DNA from 2 places in the Comamonas sp. JNW genome. Region 1 is predicted to be linked to the other one. Evidence: riboswitches for the same ligand, from Rfam matches in the RefSeq annotation. Region 1 holds a riboswitch; the other holds the start of a gene.

Region 1 (8,207 bases):
ACCGCCATGGTGTGCCGCTGATCGTGGACAACACCGTGCCCTCGCCCTATCTGCTGCGCCCCATCGAGCATGGCGCCGACATCGTCGTCCATTCGCTCACCAAGTACCTGGGCGGCCATGGCACCAGCGTGGGCGGCGCCATCGTCGATAGTGGCAAGTTCCCCTGGGCCGAGCACAAGGCGCGCTTCAAGCGCCTCAATGAACCCGATGTGAGCTACCACGGCGTGGTCTACACCGAAGCGCTGGGCCCTGCGGCCTACATCGGCCGCGCGCGCGTCGTGCCGCTGCGCAATATGGGCGCAGCCATTTCGCCGCAGAACGCCTTCCAGATCCTGCAAGGCATCGAGACCCTGGCGCTGCGCATGGACCGCATCTGCGAGAACACGCAAAAGATTGCCGAGACGCTGCAAAAGCACCCCAAGGTGGCCTGGGTGCGCTATGCGGGCCTGCCGGACCACCCGGACCATGCCACCTTGCAAAAGCAGTCGGGCGGCCGCGCCTCGGGCATTCTGTCCTTCAGCCTCAACGCCGCAGACGGCGAAGGGCGCGCCGCCGGTGCCCGCTTTCTGGATGCGCTGCAGCTGTTCACCCGCCTGGTCAATATTGGCGATGCCAAATCGCTGGCGACGCACCCGGCTTCGACCACGCACCGCCAGTTGGACAGCGCAGAGCTGGAGAAAGCCGGCGTGAGCGAAGGCATGGTGCGCCTGTCGGTCGGCATCGAGCATGTCGATGACCTGCTGGCCGATCTGGAGCAGGCGCTGGCCAAGGTCTGAGGGGCCGTCGCACGCAAAAAAAGAGCCGCTTTCAACAAGCGGCTCAAACACAGTGCTCTGTGGCTCCTGGATCACCAGGAGCGGGCATGAGGACCTGTTTAGAAGCGGTAGCCCACACCCACACCCAGCAACCAAGGATCCACCTTAAAAGTGCCCACCTTGGTGCCGGCCGAGCGCACATCGGTCTTGATGTAGACCTTCTTCACGTCGACGTTGATCGACCAGTGCTTGTCCAGCATGTAGTCAAAGCCGATCTGCAGCGCCGGGCCAAAGCTGTTCTTCTTGATCGATGGATCGAGCGCGGCCTCAACAGCCGGTGCAAAGTTCACGTTCGAGAAGCGCGTGTAGTTCACACCAGCGCCCAGGTAGGGCTTGAAGGCGCCCATATTGGTGAAGTGGTACTGCGCGAGCAGGCTGGGCGGCAGGTGCTTGAGCGTGCCGATCTTGGCGCCGTCCGAGCGCAGGTCATGCTTTTGCGGGTAGGTCAGCACCAGCTCTGCCGCGATATTGGGCGTGAAGAAGTAGCTCACATCCACTTCGGGAATCGTCTTGTCATTGATCGACAGGCCCAGGCCGGTGGAGTCCTTGTTGGCGCTGTCCAGATGCACGGCGCGCACACGCACTTGCCAGGGGCTTTGCGCCTCTTGCGCCATCGCCGCGCCCGACGCCATTGCACATACAGCTGCCGCTGCCAACATCATTTTTTTCATCGTCATTGCCCTCGCTGCGATCTTGCTCGCATGGATTGAAAAGTTGCGGAACCGGCCCTTGTCTGCCGTCCATGTTCAGCATCTTCTGCTCATGCGGGCCAGGCTGCCCTGACCCAGATCAACCCGACAAAACAAGCGATGAAAAAAGGCGGCCCGCTGTTGCGATGCCGCCTTCTGCTTCTTGCAGCGCCGCGCCCGAGGGACGCGGCCAGCAGCCATCCGTGGTTGCTGTCGATCAGTGGCCGCGCATCTTGTGCCAGGCCTCTACCGCCAGCACCACCAGGCCACCAATGACCGCACCGACGGCCACGTGCACCAGCGTTGGGGCCAGCATGGCCACCACACCGCCCATCGGGGCTACGGTGCTCTCCAACCAATGCTCGATCGGGCCCATGCCATGCACCAGCAAGCTGCCGCCCACCATGAACATCGCAGCCGTTCCCACAATCGACAGGCCACGCATCAGCCAGGGCGTAAACGCAATCAGGCCCCGGCCCAGGGCCTGGGCTGCGGCACTGGTCTTGCGCATCAGCCACATGCCCACATCGTCCATGCGCACAATACCGGCCACCAGGCCATAGACAAACACGGTGATCGCCAGTGCCACGGCCACCAGCACCGCAAACTGCTCCCACAGCGGCTTGCTGGCCACGGTGCCCAGCGCGATGGCGATGATTTCTGCAGACAGAATGAAATCGGTACGCACCGCACCCGCCACCTTGGCTCTTTCATAGGCCACCGGGTCCATGTTTTTCTCGCTGGCAGCCTTCACGGATGATGGCGCCACGCCCATCTGCGCCGCCTGCTCGGACTCCTTGACGGCATCATGGGGCGCCTGTTTGCCGGGCTTGTGAAACAGGCTCAGCACCTTCTCCACCCCTTCAAAACACAGAAAAGCGCCGCCAAGCATCAACAGCGGCGTGATCAACCAAGGCGCAAAAGCACTGATCAAAAGCGCTGCCGGCACCAAGATGACTTTGTTTTTGAGCGACCCCTTGGCCACCGCCCAGACCACCGGCAACTCCCGGTTGGCCTTGACCCCAGTCACCTGCTCGGCGTTCAGCGCCAGGTCGTCGCCCAGCACCCCCGCGGTCTTCTGCACCGCCACCTTGGTCTGCGTGGCCACATCGTCCAGGATGGCCGTGCTCTTGCCCGCAGCCGTCTTGGTCATCAGCGCCACATCGTCAAGCAAGGTCGCAATATCATCGAGCAACATCAACAAACCAGCACCAGCCATTACGCACTCCCAATCCAAATTCGGTGGCAAATCATAGCGATTTCGCGGTGCAATGCTGTGTCAGACCCTATAAAACGGTGATTTCTACGTTTTGTTGGAGCTTGTTCACAAAACTTTATGCAGGCCTTGTCAACAACTTCAGCGCGCGGCCCGTTGTACACCCATCTACACCAGAAAGGTGAAAGGACTGAAATGACTGAAGTGTTTGCTATTTGGCCTGAAGACGAACGTGACCGTAAGCGTGCTCCTGCCCGCTTCTGATACCAGCGCAGCCTGCAAGCGGTTGAGCCAGAACTAAAAACCCGGCACCCGCAGCAATTGCAAGCCCACTGATCTCTCTCACTTAAGCCCTGCTCTGCGGGGCTTTGTTTTGCCTGTAGCAACGCTCCTACAGCGCAAAACGCAGCCAAGCCCTCTGCCACGCCAGCGGAGGGCTTTGATTTTATACGGCCACCATGTGCTCGTACAGAATCAGCGAGCCAATGGCAATCAGCACGACACCACCCACCGCTTCTGCCCAGCGGCCCGTGATATTGCCCAGAATGCGGCCGACCATCACGCCCAGGGTCACCATCGCAAAGGTGGCAAAACCAATGCTGAGCGCAACGACGGTGATGTTCACATCCAGAAAGGCCAGGCCCACGCCTACCGCCATCGCGTCAATACTGGTGGCAAAGCCCGTGGCGACCAGCAGCCAGAAGCCATGGCGCGCGGGCCGGCTCATCTCGGGCTCATCGGCACTTTGGAAGGCACCCAGCACCATGCGGCCGCCCAGCACCAAGAGCAGCACAAAGGCAATCCAGTGGTCCCAGGCCTTCACATAATCGGCCGCGGCATAGCCCAGCGCCCAGCCCACCAGCGGCGTGATGGCTTCGATGACACCAAAGATCAGGCCGGTGCGCAGCGCCTCGGACCAACGGGGTTTGACAAGGGCAGAGCCTTTGCCAATCGCGGCAGCAAAGGCATCGGTGGACATGGCAAGCGCCAACAGGGAAATGGAAGCAGCGTTCATCGGAGGTTCTTCTAGGACAGTCGGGCATGAGCACAACGGCACGCCACCACTGCCCGACCGAGGTCGTGCTGGCATGCCGATGGTCTCGCCAACCGAAGAACGGATGTCTGCGCCACAGCATGCGAAATGCCGAGTATGTTGACGCAGACGCTTCCAGCGCGGAAGCAGGCTACTCCCCAAGGGAAGCCGCAGTCTAAACGCTGCGCAGCGCTTAGGAGCACATGGCCCCAACCGCGCCAAGTTCTTTAGGAATGGATCGTATTTCCGTCTTGCTGTTGCGGCCTGGACCCAGCAAAACGCCAACCGCTACAAGCCGAAACATGAGCAAGCTCATGTATTGCAGCTCTCCCTTGGCACCCTCTGACAGAGGCAGCCAAGGCGTCTCCCAAGTAACAGCGTGGCACTTCACCGAGGGTTGCCCCTAGTTCATTTTCAGGTGTTTTGTATACACTTAATGTATGCATATGTGCACACAACGCATAGCCATTGAGGCCTGTCTTGTGCTGCACATGCCATGCATGGACCCGCGCACATGACGAGACAAACCCGGCCGCCAGGCCGCAAATAAGGCGCAGCTGGATGCGCCCGATCCAAGGATGTCAATGACCGATCTTGCAGCAGACCAGAACGCAGGCTTTGCCTTCAACCCCGCACAGCAGCGCCCCGCAGCGGCCGGTGCATTGCCCGCCGGCGTATGCCCCTCGCTCTACAACAAAGACCTCGCGCCCACCAAGAAAGACAGCCGCTCCTGGGGTGCCTACAGCCTGTTCACGCTCTGGGCCAATGATGTGCACAGCCTGGGCAACTACGCCTTTGCCATCGGCCTGTTTGCGCTGGGCCTGGGTGGCTGGCAGATTCTGACGGCGCTGATGATGGGCGCTGCCTTGCTGTTTGTGCTGCTGACCTTGTCGGGCTTCATGGGCCCCAAGACGGGTGTGCCTTTTCCGGTGATGAGCCGCATCAGCTTTGGCACCCGGGGTGCGCAGATCCCGGCCTTGATCCGGGGCGGTGTCGCGATTGCCTGGTTCGGCATCCAGACCTACCTGGCCTCCAAGGTGCTCGATGTGCTGTTGATCACCCTCTTCCCCAGCCTGCAGTCGCTGCTGGCGCACCAGGTGCTGGGCCTGCCGGTGCTCGGCTGGATCAGCTTCAGCCTGCTGTGGGTGGTGCAGACGATGATTGCCTGCTGGGGCATGGAGAGCATCCGCAAGTACGAGGCCTTTGCTGGCCCGGTGATTCTGGTGACCTTTATCGCGCTGGCCGGCTGGGTGCTGTACAGCTCGGGCGGCAAGATCCAGTGGACGGCGCCCAAGCCCAGCACAGGTGCGGCGATGTGGGTGCAGATCATGGGTGCAGCCTCGCTGTGGGTCGCCATCTATGGCACCTTTGTGCTCAATTTCTGTGACTTCACCCGGGGTGCCACCTCGCGCAGCGCCGTGGTCAAGGGCAACTTCTGGGGCATCCCCATCAACATGCTGATCTTCGGCCTGATCGTCGTCGTGCTGACCGGCGGCCAGCTGGCGATTGATGGCACGCTGATCCTGAGCCCGACCGACATCGTCGAGAAGATCCCCAACAAGCCCTTGCTGGTGCTCGCCAGCCTGTCGCTGCTGATCCTGACCATCGCCGTCAACCTGATGGCCAACTTTGTCGCACCCGCTCTGGCCCTGGCCAACCTGCTGCCGCGCCAGCTCAACTTCCGCCGCGCGGCCCTCGTCAGCGCCGTCCTCGGCTTTGTGATCCTGCCCTGGAACCTCTATGACTCACCGCTGGTGATCCTGTATTTCCTGGGCGGTCTGGGCTCGTTCCTGGGCCCACTGTTTGGCATCGTGATGGCTGATTACTGGCTGATCCGCAAGCAGCGCGTGCATGTGCCAGCGCTCTACAGCGATGACCGCAACGGCCCTTACCATTACGAAAACGGCGTCAACCGCCGCGCCATCCAGGCCCTGGTGCCCTCGGCCCTGATTGCGCTGCTGTTCGCCTTTTTGCCGGCACTCGAGTCGGTGTCGCATTTCTCCTGGTTCATAGCGGCCGGGCTTGGCGGCCTGTTCTACTGGCTGCTGACGCCCAAGGGCCAGCACTATGAAGACCAGGACGGCGAGGCCATTGCCGTGAACCATGCCCAACATTGAGACGGAGTTTTTTGCATGCGCATTCTGATCGTGAACGTCAACACCACCGAGAGCATGACCGAGGCCATCGGCGCCCAGGCGCGCCGGGCGGCCGCACCGGGCACCGAGATCGTCGCCCTCACCCCGCGCTTTGGCGCTGAATCGGTGGAGGGCAATTTTGAGAGCTACCTCTGCGCCGTCGGCGTGATGGATGCCGTCATGCGCTATGACCAGCCCTTTGATGCCGTCATCCAGGCCGGCTACGGCGAGCATGGCCGCGAAGGCCTGCAAGAGCTGCTGGAAGTGCCGGTGGTCGACATCACCGAGGCTGCGGCATCGACGGCCATGTTCCTGGGCCACAAATACGCCGTGGTCACCACCTTGGACCGCGCCGTGCCCTTGATCGAAGACCGGCTCAAGCTGGCCGGGTTGGATGCGCGCTGCGCCTCGGTACGCGCCAGCGGCATGGCCGTGCTGGAACTGGAGAGCCAGCCCGAGCGCGCCGTCGATGCCATCGTGCAGCAGGCGGCCAAGGCGGTGGAAGAAGACCATGCCGAGGTCATCTGCCTAGGCTGCGGCGGCATGGCCGAGCTTGAAGACAAGGTGCGTAGCCGCACCGGCGTGCCCGTGGTCGATGGCGTGGCCGCTGCGGTGACCATTGCCGAATCGCTGGTGCGCCTGGGCCTCAAGACCTCCAAGGTGCGCACCTATGCGCCGCCGCGTGCCAAGCGCATCACCGGCTTTCCGCTGCCCGATTCGCTGGGCCGCTAAACGGCTCCATCTCCCAGCCTCTGTTTACTCCAACCGCCCTGCACCGCAGGGCTTTTTTCTGGCTGGGTGAGTGCCAGGCAGCGTCATTGACTGGTCTTGAACCCCTGGGTTGCCGCCCAGGCCGCCACATCATCGCGGCGAATGGCGGCTGCCATCAGCTGCGGGAAGGCATCCGGCGTGCAGGCAAAGGATGGCACGCCCAAGGCCGCCAGCTTGGCGGCAAGTGCGGCATCGTAGGCGGGCGCGCCTTCGTCGCTCAGCGCCAGCAAGGTGATGAACTGCACGCCCGATTCCACCAGCTCGTTGGCGCGGCGCAGCAGGCCGGATTCCACGCCCCCCTCGTACAGGTCCGAGATCAGCACCAGGATGGTGTTGCGCGGCTCGCTGATCAGGCTCTGACAGTAACCCACAGCGCCATTGATGTCGGTGCCGCCGCCCAGCTGCACGCCAAACAGCACATCGACCGGGTCGTCGAGCTTGTCGGTCAGGTCCACCACCGCCGTGTCAAACACCACCAGCTTGGTCGCTACCGCAGGCAGGCTGGCCATCACCGCACCAAAGATGCTGGAGTAGACCACCGAGTTGGCCATGGAGCCGCTTTGGTCGATGCACAGAATCACCTCGCGCTGCGGGCGGCGCGCCTTGCGGCCGTAGCCAATCAAGGTCTCGGGAACGATGGTTTGGTACTCGGGCTGCCAGTGGCGCAGGTTGGCGCGTATCGTGCGGTTCCAGTCGATCTCGGCATGGCGCGGGCGGCGGTTGCGCTGGCTGCGGTCCAGCGCGCCGGCCACGGCGCTGCGCATCGGCTCTTCGAGCTTTTTCATCAGCTCGTCCACCACCTTGCGCACCACCAGGCGCGCGGTGGCCTTGGTGTTTTGCGGGATGACCGAGCCCAGCGAAATCAGGTTGGCCACCAGGTGCACATCGGGCTGCACGTTCTCCAGCATCTCGGGCTGCAGCAGCAACTCGCGCAGCTGCAGGCGCTCCATCGCATCGCGCTGCATCACCTGCACCACCTGGCTCGGAAAGTACTTGCGGATATCGCCGAGCCAGCGCGACACCGAGGGCGAAGAATTGCCCCGGCCGCCCCTGCGTGAACCGAGCTGGCTGTCGCCTTCGTAGAGCGCGGCCAGCGCCTGGTCCATCTCCTGCAGGCGTCCGCCCACGGTTCCGCAGCTGGCATCGGCCGGGCTGCCCAGCACCATGCGCCAGCGCTGCAAGCGGGTGGTCGGCTGCAGCGCCTCCGCCGCGTCGGCTGCCAGGGTTTGGCTATCGTCTTGCGCCGAGCCTGGCGCGGGATGGGTGGCATTAGTCATCGTCATCACTCCAGGGCTTGTTTGGCAGGCGTGGCGGCAGGCGGAATCTGCGCCAGCAACTCGGGCGGCAGCTCCAGCCCCAGCAGGGTGTTGAGCAGCGGCAGCGCCAGCACGGCGCGCGCCTCGTCCCAGGGGGCATCCTCATCGCCCAGCGCCAAGGCGGCAGCAGGCACAGCCGCACCGCCCACAGGCGCGCGCCGGGCCTTGTCGCCCAGGCTCTGGCGCTCATGCTTGCTGAAGTTGGCAAAGCTGCGCCGCACCAGCGGCAAAA
Region 2 (8,207 bases), on a different contig from region 1:
GGTTCATGTCGGCCACGCGGATCTTGACCAGGTAGTCAAAGCCGCCAGCCACCATATGGCACTCCATGATCTCGGGCCGCACCTGCACCGCCGCCTTGAACTCGTCAAACACATTGGGGGTCGTGCGGTCGAGCAGCACCTCGATGAAGACCAGCATCGCCGCGCCCAGCTTTTGCGGGTTCAAGCGCGCCTCGTAGCCGGTGATATAGCCTTCCTTGGTCAGGCGCTGCACGCGGGCCAGCACCGCCGTGGCCGACAGCGACACCGCCTCGGCCAGCTTCAGGTTGGAGATGCGGCCGTCGCGCTGCAGCACAGCCAGAATACGCAGATCGATGCGGTCCAGGTCCTCCGGTGGGTCGATGATGGCGGTCATGGGCTGAATTTTTCACTAAGAATGGGCCACATTATGGAGAGAAATTCAAACCATAAACGATCACACTGGCGGCATTCACTATCTACTTGCTAACCGAGCCCGCCATGACTGCCAACGCCGTTGTTGACAACCAGCCCACCACCACCTCGTCCCTTTCGGCCGCAGACAGCAGCCCATCTGGCGCAAGCGCTCCTGTTTTTAATGAGCTGGTGTCGGCACTGCAGCCCGCCTCGGCGCTGCGCGCGGCCATCACCGCCGCCTACCGCAAGCCCGAGCCCGAGGCCCTGCAAGCGCTGCTGCCCCAGGCTACACCGCCCGCCGCCATCGCCCAGGCGGGCGACGCGCTGGCGCTGCAGCTGGCCCGCAGCCTGCGCGAGCGCAAGGCCGACAGCGGCCGCTCCGGCCTGGTGCAAGGCCTGCTGCAGGAGTTTGCGCTGTCGTCGCAAGAAGGCATTGCGCTGATGTGCCTGGCCGAGGCGCTGCTGCGCATCCCGGACACGGCCACCCGCGATGTGCTGATCCGCGACAAGATCGCCCACGGCCAGTGGAAGGCCCATGTGGGCAAGAGCCCGTCGATGTTCGTCAACGCCGCCGCCTGGGGCCTGGTGCTGACCGGCAAGCTGGTCGCCACGCACAGCGAAGGCTCGCTGGGCCAGTCGCTCACCCGCCTCATTGGCCGGGGCGGCGAGCCGCTGATCCGCAAGGGTGTGGACATGGCCATGCGCATGATGGGCGAGCAGTTCGTCACCGGCGAGACGATTGGCGAGGCGCTGAAGAACGCCGAGCGCCTGGAGGCCAAGGGCTTCCGCTACTCCTACGACATGCTGGGCGAAGCGGCGATGACCAGCGATGACGCCAAGCGCTACCTGCGCGACTATGAAAACGCCATCCATGCGATCGGCAAGGCCAGCCATGGCCGGGGCGTCTACGAAGGCCCGGGCATCTCGATCAAGCTGTCGGCGCTGCACCCGCGCTACAGCCGCGCCCAGTACGACCGCGTGATGACCGAGCTCTACCCGGTGGTGCTGCAGCTGGCCGTGCTGGCCAAGGGCTACAACATCGGCCTCAATATCGATGCCGAAGAAGCCGACCGCCTGGAGCTGTCGCTGGACCTGCTGGAAAAGCTCTGCTTTGCGCCCGAGCTGGCCGGCTTTGCCGGCATCGGCTTTGTCGTGCAGGCCTACCAAAAGCGCTGCCCCTATGTGCTGGACTTCATCATCGACCTGGCCCGCCGCAGCCAGCACCGGCTGATGGTGCGCCTGGTCAAGGGCGCCTACTGGGACAGCGAGATCAAGCGCGCCCAGATCGACGGCCTGGAAGGCTACCCGGTCTACACCCGCAAGGCCTATACCGATGTGTCCTACCTGGCCTGCGCGCGCCAGCTGCTGGCCGCACCCGATGCGGTCTACCCCCAGTTCGCCACGCACAACGCCCACACCTTGGCCACCATCTACCACCTGGCCGACCCGGCCCGCTACCAGCCCGGGCAGTACGAGTTCCAGTGCCTGCACGGCATGGGCGAGCCGCTGTACGAGCAGGTCGTGGGCCGCAACGCCAGCGAGAACCTGGGCCGCCCCTGCCGCATCTATGCACCCGTGGGCACGCATGAAACCCTGCTGGCCTACCTGGTGCGCCGCCTGCTGGAGAACGGCGCCAACACCAGCTTTGTGAACCGCATCGCCGACCAGGACATCCCCCTGGCCAAGCTGGTGGAAAACCCCGTGACCACCGCCCAGCAGTGGGCGCAGAGCGAAGGCCAACTGGGCCTGCCCAACCCGCACATTGCCCAGCCGCGCGCGCTGTATGGCGCAAGCCGCAGCAATTCGGCAGGGCTCGACCTGTCCAACGACGACCGCCTGCGCGCGCTGCAGAACGAGCTGCAGGCCAGCGCCCAGATGGCCTGGCATGCCCAGCCGATGCTGGCCGATGGCGCGCCCGCATCCACCCAGGCCAGCGAGCCGGTGCTGAACCCGGCTGACCACGGCGACCAGGTCGGCAGCGTCACGCAGGCGTCGACCGAGCAGGTGGAATTTGCGCTGGCCGCCGCCCAGGCCGCCGCTGCCCGCTGGAAGGCCACCCCGCCCGCCCAGCGCGCCGACTGCCTGGCCCAGGCCGGTGACCTGCTCGAAGCGCATATGCCCACCTTGATGGGCGTGCTGGTGCGCGAGGCCGGCAAGACCTGCTCCAACGCGATTGCCGAAGTGCGTGAGGCCGTGGACTTTCTGCGCTTTTACGCCGCCCAGGTGCGCAGCTGGGGCCAGGCGGATTACCAGGCGCTGGGCCCGGTGGTCTGCATCAGCCCCTGGAACTTCCCGCTGGCCATCTTCAGCGGCCAGATTGCCGCCGCGCTGGCTGCCGGCAACACCGTGCTGGCCAAGCCGGCCGAGCAGACCCCGCTGATCGCGGCTGCCGCCGTGCAGGCGCTGTGGCAGGCCGGCGTGCCGCGCGATGTGCTGCAGCTGCTGCCGGGCACCGGCGAGACCGTGGGCGCCCGCCTGGTGGCCGACCACCGCGTGCAGGCCGTCATGTTCACCGGCTCGACCGAAGTGGCCCGCATTCTGCAAAAGACGCTGGCCCAGCGCCTCGACGCCCAAGGCCAGCCCGTCACCCTGGTGGCCGAGACCGGCGGCCAGAACGCGATGATCGTGGACTCGTCCGCGCTGGCCGAGCAGGTCGTGGTCGATGTGCTGTCCTCGGCCTTTGACTCGGCCGGCCAGCGCTGCTCGGCGCTGCGCGTGCTGTGCGTGCAGGAAGAAGCGGCCGACCGCCTGCTGCACATGCTGCGCGGCGCGATGCAGGAGCTCCAGCTGGGCAACCCCTGCCAGCTCAAGACCGATGTCGGCCCCGTCATCGATGCCGAGGCCAAGGGCGTCATCGACCAGCACATTGCCCGCATGCAGGCCGCTGGCCACCAGGTCTGGCAAAACAGCGGCGCCAGCGCGCAAGGCACCTTTGTGCCGCCCACGGTGATCGCCATCGGCCAGCTCTCCGAGCTCAAGCGCGAAGTCTTCGGCCCGGTGCTGCATGTGCTGCGCTACCGCCGCGAGAACCTGCCCCAGCTGCTGGCCGACATCAATGCCACCGGCTACGCCCTCACCCTGGGCCTGCACACCCGCATTGACGAGACCATTGCCCAGGTGGTCAACGCCGCGCATGCCGGCAATATCTATGTGAACCGCAATATCGTCGGCGCCGTCGTCGGTGTGCAGCCTTTTGGCGGCGAAGGCCTGTCGGGCACGGGCCCCAAGGCCGGCGGCCCGCTGTACATGCTGCGCCTGCTCAGCCGCATGCCGGCCACGGCCACCGTGGATGCGCTCGCCCACCTACCGCGCATGGCCGGTAGCGAGGCCCCGGCCGCCAGCACCGGCCAGCGCGGTAATGCCCATGGCCTGGAACAGGCCGATGCCGCCCCCGCCGCTGGGCTGGAGGCGCTGCAAAGCTGGGCCAGCCAGCAAGGCCAGGGCGATCTGGCAGCGCTGTGCCAGCGCTATGCCGCCCATACCGGCAACGGCTTTGCGGCCGAGCTGCCCGGCCCCACCGGTGAGCGCAATCTGTATGTGCTGAGTGGCCGTGCGCGCGTAGCCTGCGTGGCCAGCACCAGCAGCCTGCTGCTGGCCCAGCTCGCCGCCGTGCTCGCCGCGGGCTCCACCGCCGTGTGGCCCGCAGGCAGCAGCCAAGCCAGCCTGCTGGCCCAATTGCCCGCCTCGGTGCGTGCCTCGGTGCAACTGTCTGCGCACAGCGAGCAGGCCTTTGTGCAGTCCGAAGCCTTTGATGCGCTGATCGTTGATGCCGCCAGCGGCTGGCTGCCCACGGCCAGCACCTTGGCGGGCCGCGCCGGCGCCATCGTGCCGATCACCGCCCAGGCTGCCGACGGCAGCGTGCCGCTGTTCCGCCTGCTGGCCGAGCATGCCATCAGCATCAACACGGCTGCGGCTGGCGGCAATGCCAGCCTGATGACCTTGGACTAACGCTGAGGCTTGGGGGGGGGCGCCCCATGGAAAAAGGGCTGGAGATCGCAAGATCCCAGCCCTTTGAGTTGGTGCGTTGCTAGTGTTGCTAGCGCAGCCAGCGCTATCAGTCCATCGTCGTGAACAGCGCGGCCACACCCAGCACCAGGAAGATCACCGCGCAGACGCGGTGGATCCAGCGGATCGGCAGCCTCTTGGTGATCTTGTCGCCAAACCAGACCACCGGCGCATTGGCCAGCATCATGCCGATCGTGGTGCCTGCGACCACCCAGTAATAAGAAGCGGGGTACTTGGCGGCCAGGCCCACGGTGGCCAGCTGGGTCTTGTCGCCCATCTCGGCCAGGAAGAACAGCAGCACGGTGGTGCCGAACACACCCCAGCGGCCGCTGCTCTTGCCCGCTTCGTCCTCGTCGATCTTGTCGGGGATCAGCATCCAGCCGGCCATCAGGATAAAGGACACGCCCAGAATCCAGCGCAGCACATCGGGGCCCAGCATCGTGGTGATCCAGGCGCCAACGGCACCGGCCAGCGCATGGTTGACCAGGGTCGAGACGAAGATGCCCAGCGCAATGGGCCAGGGTTTGCGGTATTTGGCAGCGAGGACGAGGGACAGCAACTGCGTCTTGTCGCCCATTTCGGCAAGGGCGACGACGGCGGTCGAGAGGAGAAAGGCTTCCATGGAGTGGGGATCGTTATTGCAGCCGGATATCGCAAGACAGCATTGACCGCATCGCGACTCCGGCATGGGATCGCAACGTGGTCAATGGTCTCGCCCAGCATCCTCATCACCAGATGCCGTGTACGCCATAGGCCGCGAAGGCCCAAGTTTGTTGACGCACACTCTGCGGCGCATTGCGCGCCCAGCAGGCTACTCCCCAAAGACTGGCGCATCATACGCCCAAAAGCGATGTTGCGCCGCAACACCCACGCCCTCCAGGGAAAATACCAAGGGCTGGTTGCAGCAACTGTCAACACAGCGTAAGGCGATTCACCCATAATGGTGAAGCTCAATGTGCCCCCGGGTACACTAGAGCGCGCGGTGATCCGTCTTGGAAGTTGTCACAGGTTTGTTGATTGCATCAGGCTCCATCGCTTTTTTTACTTTTTTCGGAGTCCTCAAATGGGCAACAAACTTTACGTGGGCAACCTGCCTTACTCTTTCCGTGACAGCGATCTGGAAAGCACTTTCAGCCAATTCGGTACCGTCTCCAGCGCCAAGGTCATGATGGAACGTGACACCGGCCGTTCCAAGGGCTTCGGCTTTGTGGAAATGGGTTCGGACGCTGAAGCACAAGCTGCTATCGAAGGCGTGAACGGCCAAGGCTTTGGCGGTCGTAACCTGGTCGTGAACGAAGCACGTCCAATGGAAGCCCGTCCTCCACGCAGCGGCGGCTTCGGCGGCGGTGGTGGTGGTGGCCGTGGTTTCGGCGGTGGTGACCGTGGCGGCTTCGGCGGCGGCGATCGCGGTGGCTTCGGCGGCGGTGGCCGTGGCGGCTACGGTGGCGGCAGCTACTAAGCACATCACATCCAAAACCTCTTAGAGGTTTTGACAGTGAGATGACGGGTTTTCCCGGAAAAAAGGCCTCTTTGAGGCCTTTTTTGCATCTGGTTGCAGCTTCTGCGCCACAACAGAGGGGCACAACTATCCCATTCCCGGTTTTTATGCCAGAAAATAAAGGATGGAGCATTCCTCCATTGGGCTACTGCGATAGATGACCGGTGTTCTACAGGGCGCGATCGCATTATTTAAGAGTTATCAGGAGTCCCTCAAATGGGCAACAAGCTTTACGTCGGTAATTTGCCATACCAGGTTCGCGACAACGATCTGGAACAGGCCTTTGGTCAGTTTGGCAGCGTAACCAGCGCCAAGGTGATGATGGAACGCGACACCGGTCGCTCCAAAGGTTTTGGTTTTGTAGAAATGGGCAGCGATGAAGAAGCCCAAGCTTCGGTCAACGGTCTGAACGGTCAGCCCCTGGGCGGTCGCAATCTGGTCGTGAACGAAGCACGTCCCATGGAGCCCCGTCCTCCCCGCAGCGGCGGTGGTGGTTTTGGCGGCCCCCGTGGTGGTGGCTTTGGCGGCGGAGGCGGTAACCGTGGCGGCTTTGGCGGCGGCGGCGGCGGTGGTGGTGGCTACGGCGGCGGTGGTGGCGGCGGCTACGGCGGCGGTGGTGGTGGTGGATACGGCGGCGGCGGAGACCGTGGCGGCTACGGTGGTGGCGGCGGCGGTGGCTATGGCGGCCGTGGCGGCAATGACCGCGGCTTTGGTGGTGGCGATCGTGGCGGTGAGCGCGATGGCGGCTTCCGCAGCCCCTACGGCAATGGTTCGCGCAACCGCGGCGGCAACCAAGGCTACGACAACAACGACGATTATTGATGCCTGCAGGCACCGCCCAGCGCTGTGCCGCACCGCAACGACAAAGCCCCGCCAGGGGCTTTTTTCATGCCTGGCTTAGGACCTGCTTTCAGTCTTGACCCGGTGGCGCCTCTTGCACCCGCTCGCGGTGGCGGTGCTTGCGCGGGCGGTTGGCCAGCGCGCGGTCATAGAGGGCATTGGGCAGGCAGCGCAACAGCCGCGCCACCCAGCCCATCTGCCAGGGGATCACGGCATAGCTGCGCGCCTTGGCAATCACTGCAAAGGCCTTGTCGGCAAAGGCCTCTGGCTGCATCAAGAAGGGCATGCCGTAGCGGTTGTGGCGGGTGAGCGGCGTGGCCACAAAGCCCGGGCAGATGGTGACCACCTGCACGCCGCTACGCTTAAGCTCCACCCGCAGGCTCTCGCAGTAGCTGATGACGGCGGCCTTGCTGGCGCAGTAGGCGCCGTGGCCGGGCAGGCCGCGTATGCCGGCCACGCTGGCAATGCCCACCAGCTTGCCGCTGCCGCGCGCCTGCATGGGGCGCACAAAGGCATGGAAGGTCGCGGCCATGCCGATCACATTGGTCGCATAGGTCTGGGCCATGACCTCCAGGTCCTCGCGCTCGGCCGTGTCGATGCCGTAGCTCACCCCGGCATTGGCCACCACCACATCGGGCAGGCCCTGCTGCTGCAGGCATTGCGTGCAGGCAGCAATGGTCTGGTCCTGGTCAGCCACGTCGGCGCCATAGACCGCGTAGCGGCTGGCATCCATCGCCTGCGCCTGGGCCCAGTCCGCAATCAGCGCGGTACGGCGGGCCACCAGCGCGAGGCGGTAGCCGGCCTGGTAGTAGCGCCAGGCCAGCGCCTGGCCGATGCCGCTGGAGGCGCCGGTGATCAGCACCAGCGGTGCATCGCTCAGGGGGGTGGACATGCGGCGCTCAGCGTGCGGGTTGCAGCACGCCCTTGACCCGGCCCTTGAGCTCTGCGACCTGGGTGATGTTGTTGAAGACCATCGAGTCGGCCGTGAACCGGTCCTGGCCCCGGATGATCTCGACGGGCTTGTTCGAGCTCACCCGCTCTTCGTTGACAAAGGCGTGCAGAAACTCGCCCCGGAACTCCATCTGCGGCGCGCCCGGCTTGTTGCTGCTGCGCACCACCTTGGCATTGCCAAACAGCTGCACTTCGGAGCCATCGGCATTGGACAAGGCGCGGTTGGCGGTGGCCACTGTCGTCGAGCCATCCTGGCGGATGGAACGCATCGTGGCCGTGTCGATCTCCAGCGTGTCGGTGTCCATGTAGTGGCGCATCTTGTTGCCCTGGATCTCGCTGGTCAGCACGCCGGTGCCGTCAAAGCTGCGCACCGAAAAATCGTTCATGTAGTAATCCACTTCGTGGCCGGCCACCGCTTGTTCGCGCACGCTCTGGGGCTTGGGGGCATTGCGCACCAGCCACCAGGTGCCCAGCGCCAGCAGGCCCATCAGGATCACCGGCAGGTAGATGGACGACAGGT

What was found. A riboswitch is a leader RNA that binds a small molecule or an ion and turns the genes downstream of it on or off. The one in region 1 is predicted to bind manganese.
Region 2: linked by a shared signal. The riboswitch ahead of DCO45_RS08805 (TMEM165/GDT1 family protein) and the one ahead of mntP (manganese efflux pump MntP) in region 1 are both predicted to bind manganese.

The regions. Positions count from the first base shown of each region.
Region 1 is NZ_QETI01000003.1:177,837-186,043, reverse strand. It holds gene DCO45_RS06505 (aminotransferase class I/II-fold pyridoxal phosphate-dependent enzyme) at 1-776, shown strand, start outside; gene DCO45_RS06500 (OmpW family outer membrane protein) at 875-1,486, opposite strand; gene DCO45_RS06495 (DUF808 domain-containing protein) at 1,722-2,723, opposite strand; gene mntP (manganese efflux pump MntP) at 3,166-3,735, opposite strand; yybP-ykoY riboswitch at 3,756-3,918, opposite strand; gene DCO45_RS06485 (NCS1 family nucleobase:cation symporter-1) at 4,338-5,870, shown strand; gene DCO45_RS06480 (aspartate/glutamate racemase family protein) at 5,886-6,620, shown strand; gene DCO45_RS06475 (VWA domain-containing protein) at 6,704-7,825, opposite strand; gene DCO45_RS06470 (DUF5682 family protein) at 7,942-8,207, opposite strand, start outside.
Region 2 is NZ_QETI01000004.1:296,684-304,890, reverse strand. It holds gene DCO45_RS08815 (Lrp/AsnC ligand binding domain-containing protein) at 1-373, opposite strand, end outside; gene putA (trifunctional transcriptional regulator/proline dehydrogenase/L-glutamate gamma-semialdehyde dehydrogenase) at 478-4,341, shown strand; gene DCO45_RS08805 (TMEM165/GDT1 family protein) at 4,448-5,020, opposite strand; yybP-ykoY riboswitch at 5,117-5,230, opposite strand; gene DCO45_RS23345 (RNA-binding protein) at 5,462-5,857, shown strand; gene DCO45_RS08795 (RNA-binding protein) at 6,113-6,718, shown strand; gene DCO45_RS08790 (SDR family oxidoreductase) at 6,807-7,628, opposite strand; gene lptC (LPS export ABC transporter periplasmic protein LptC) at 7,636-8,207, opposite strand, start outside.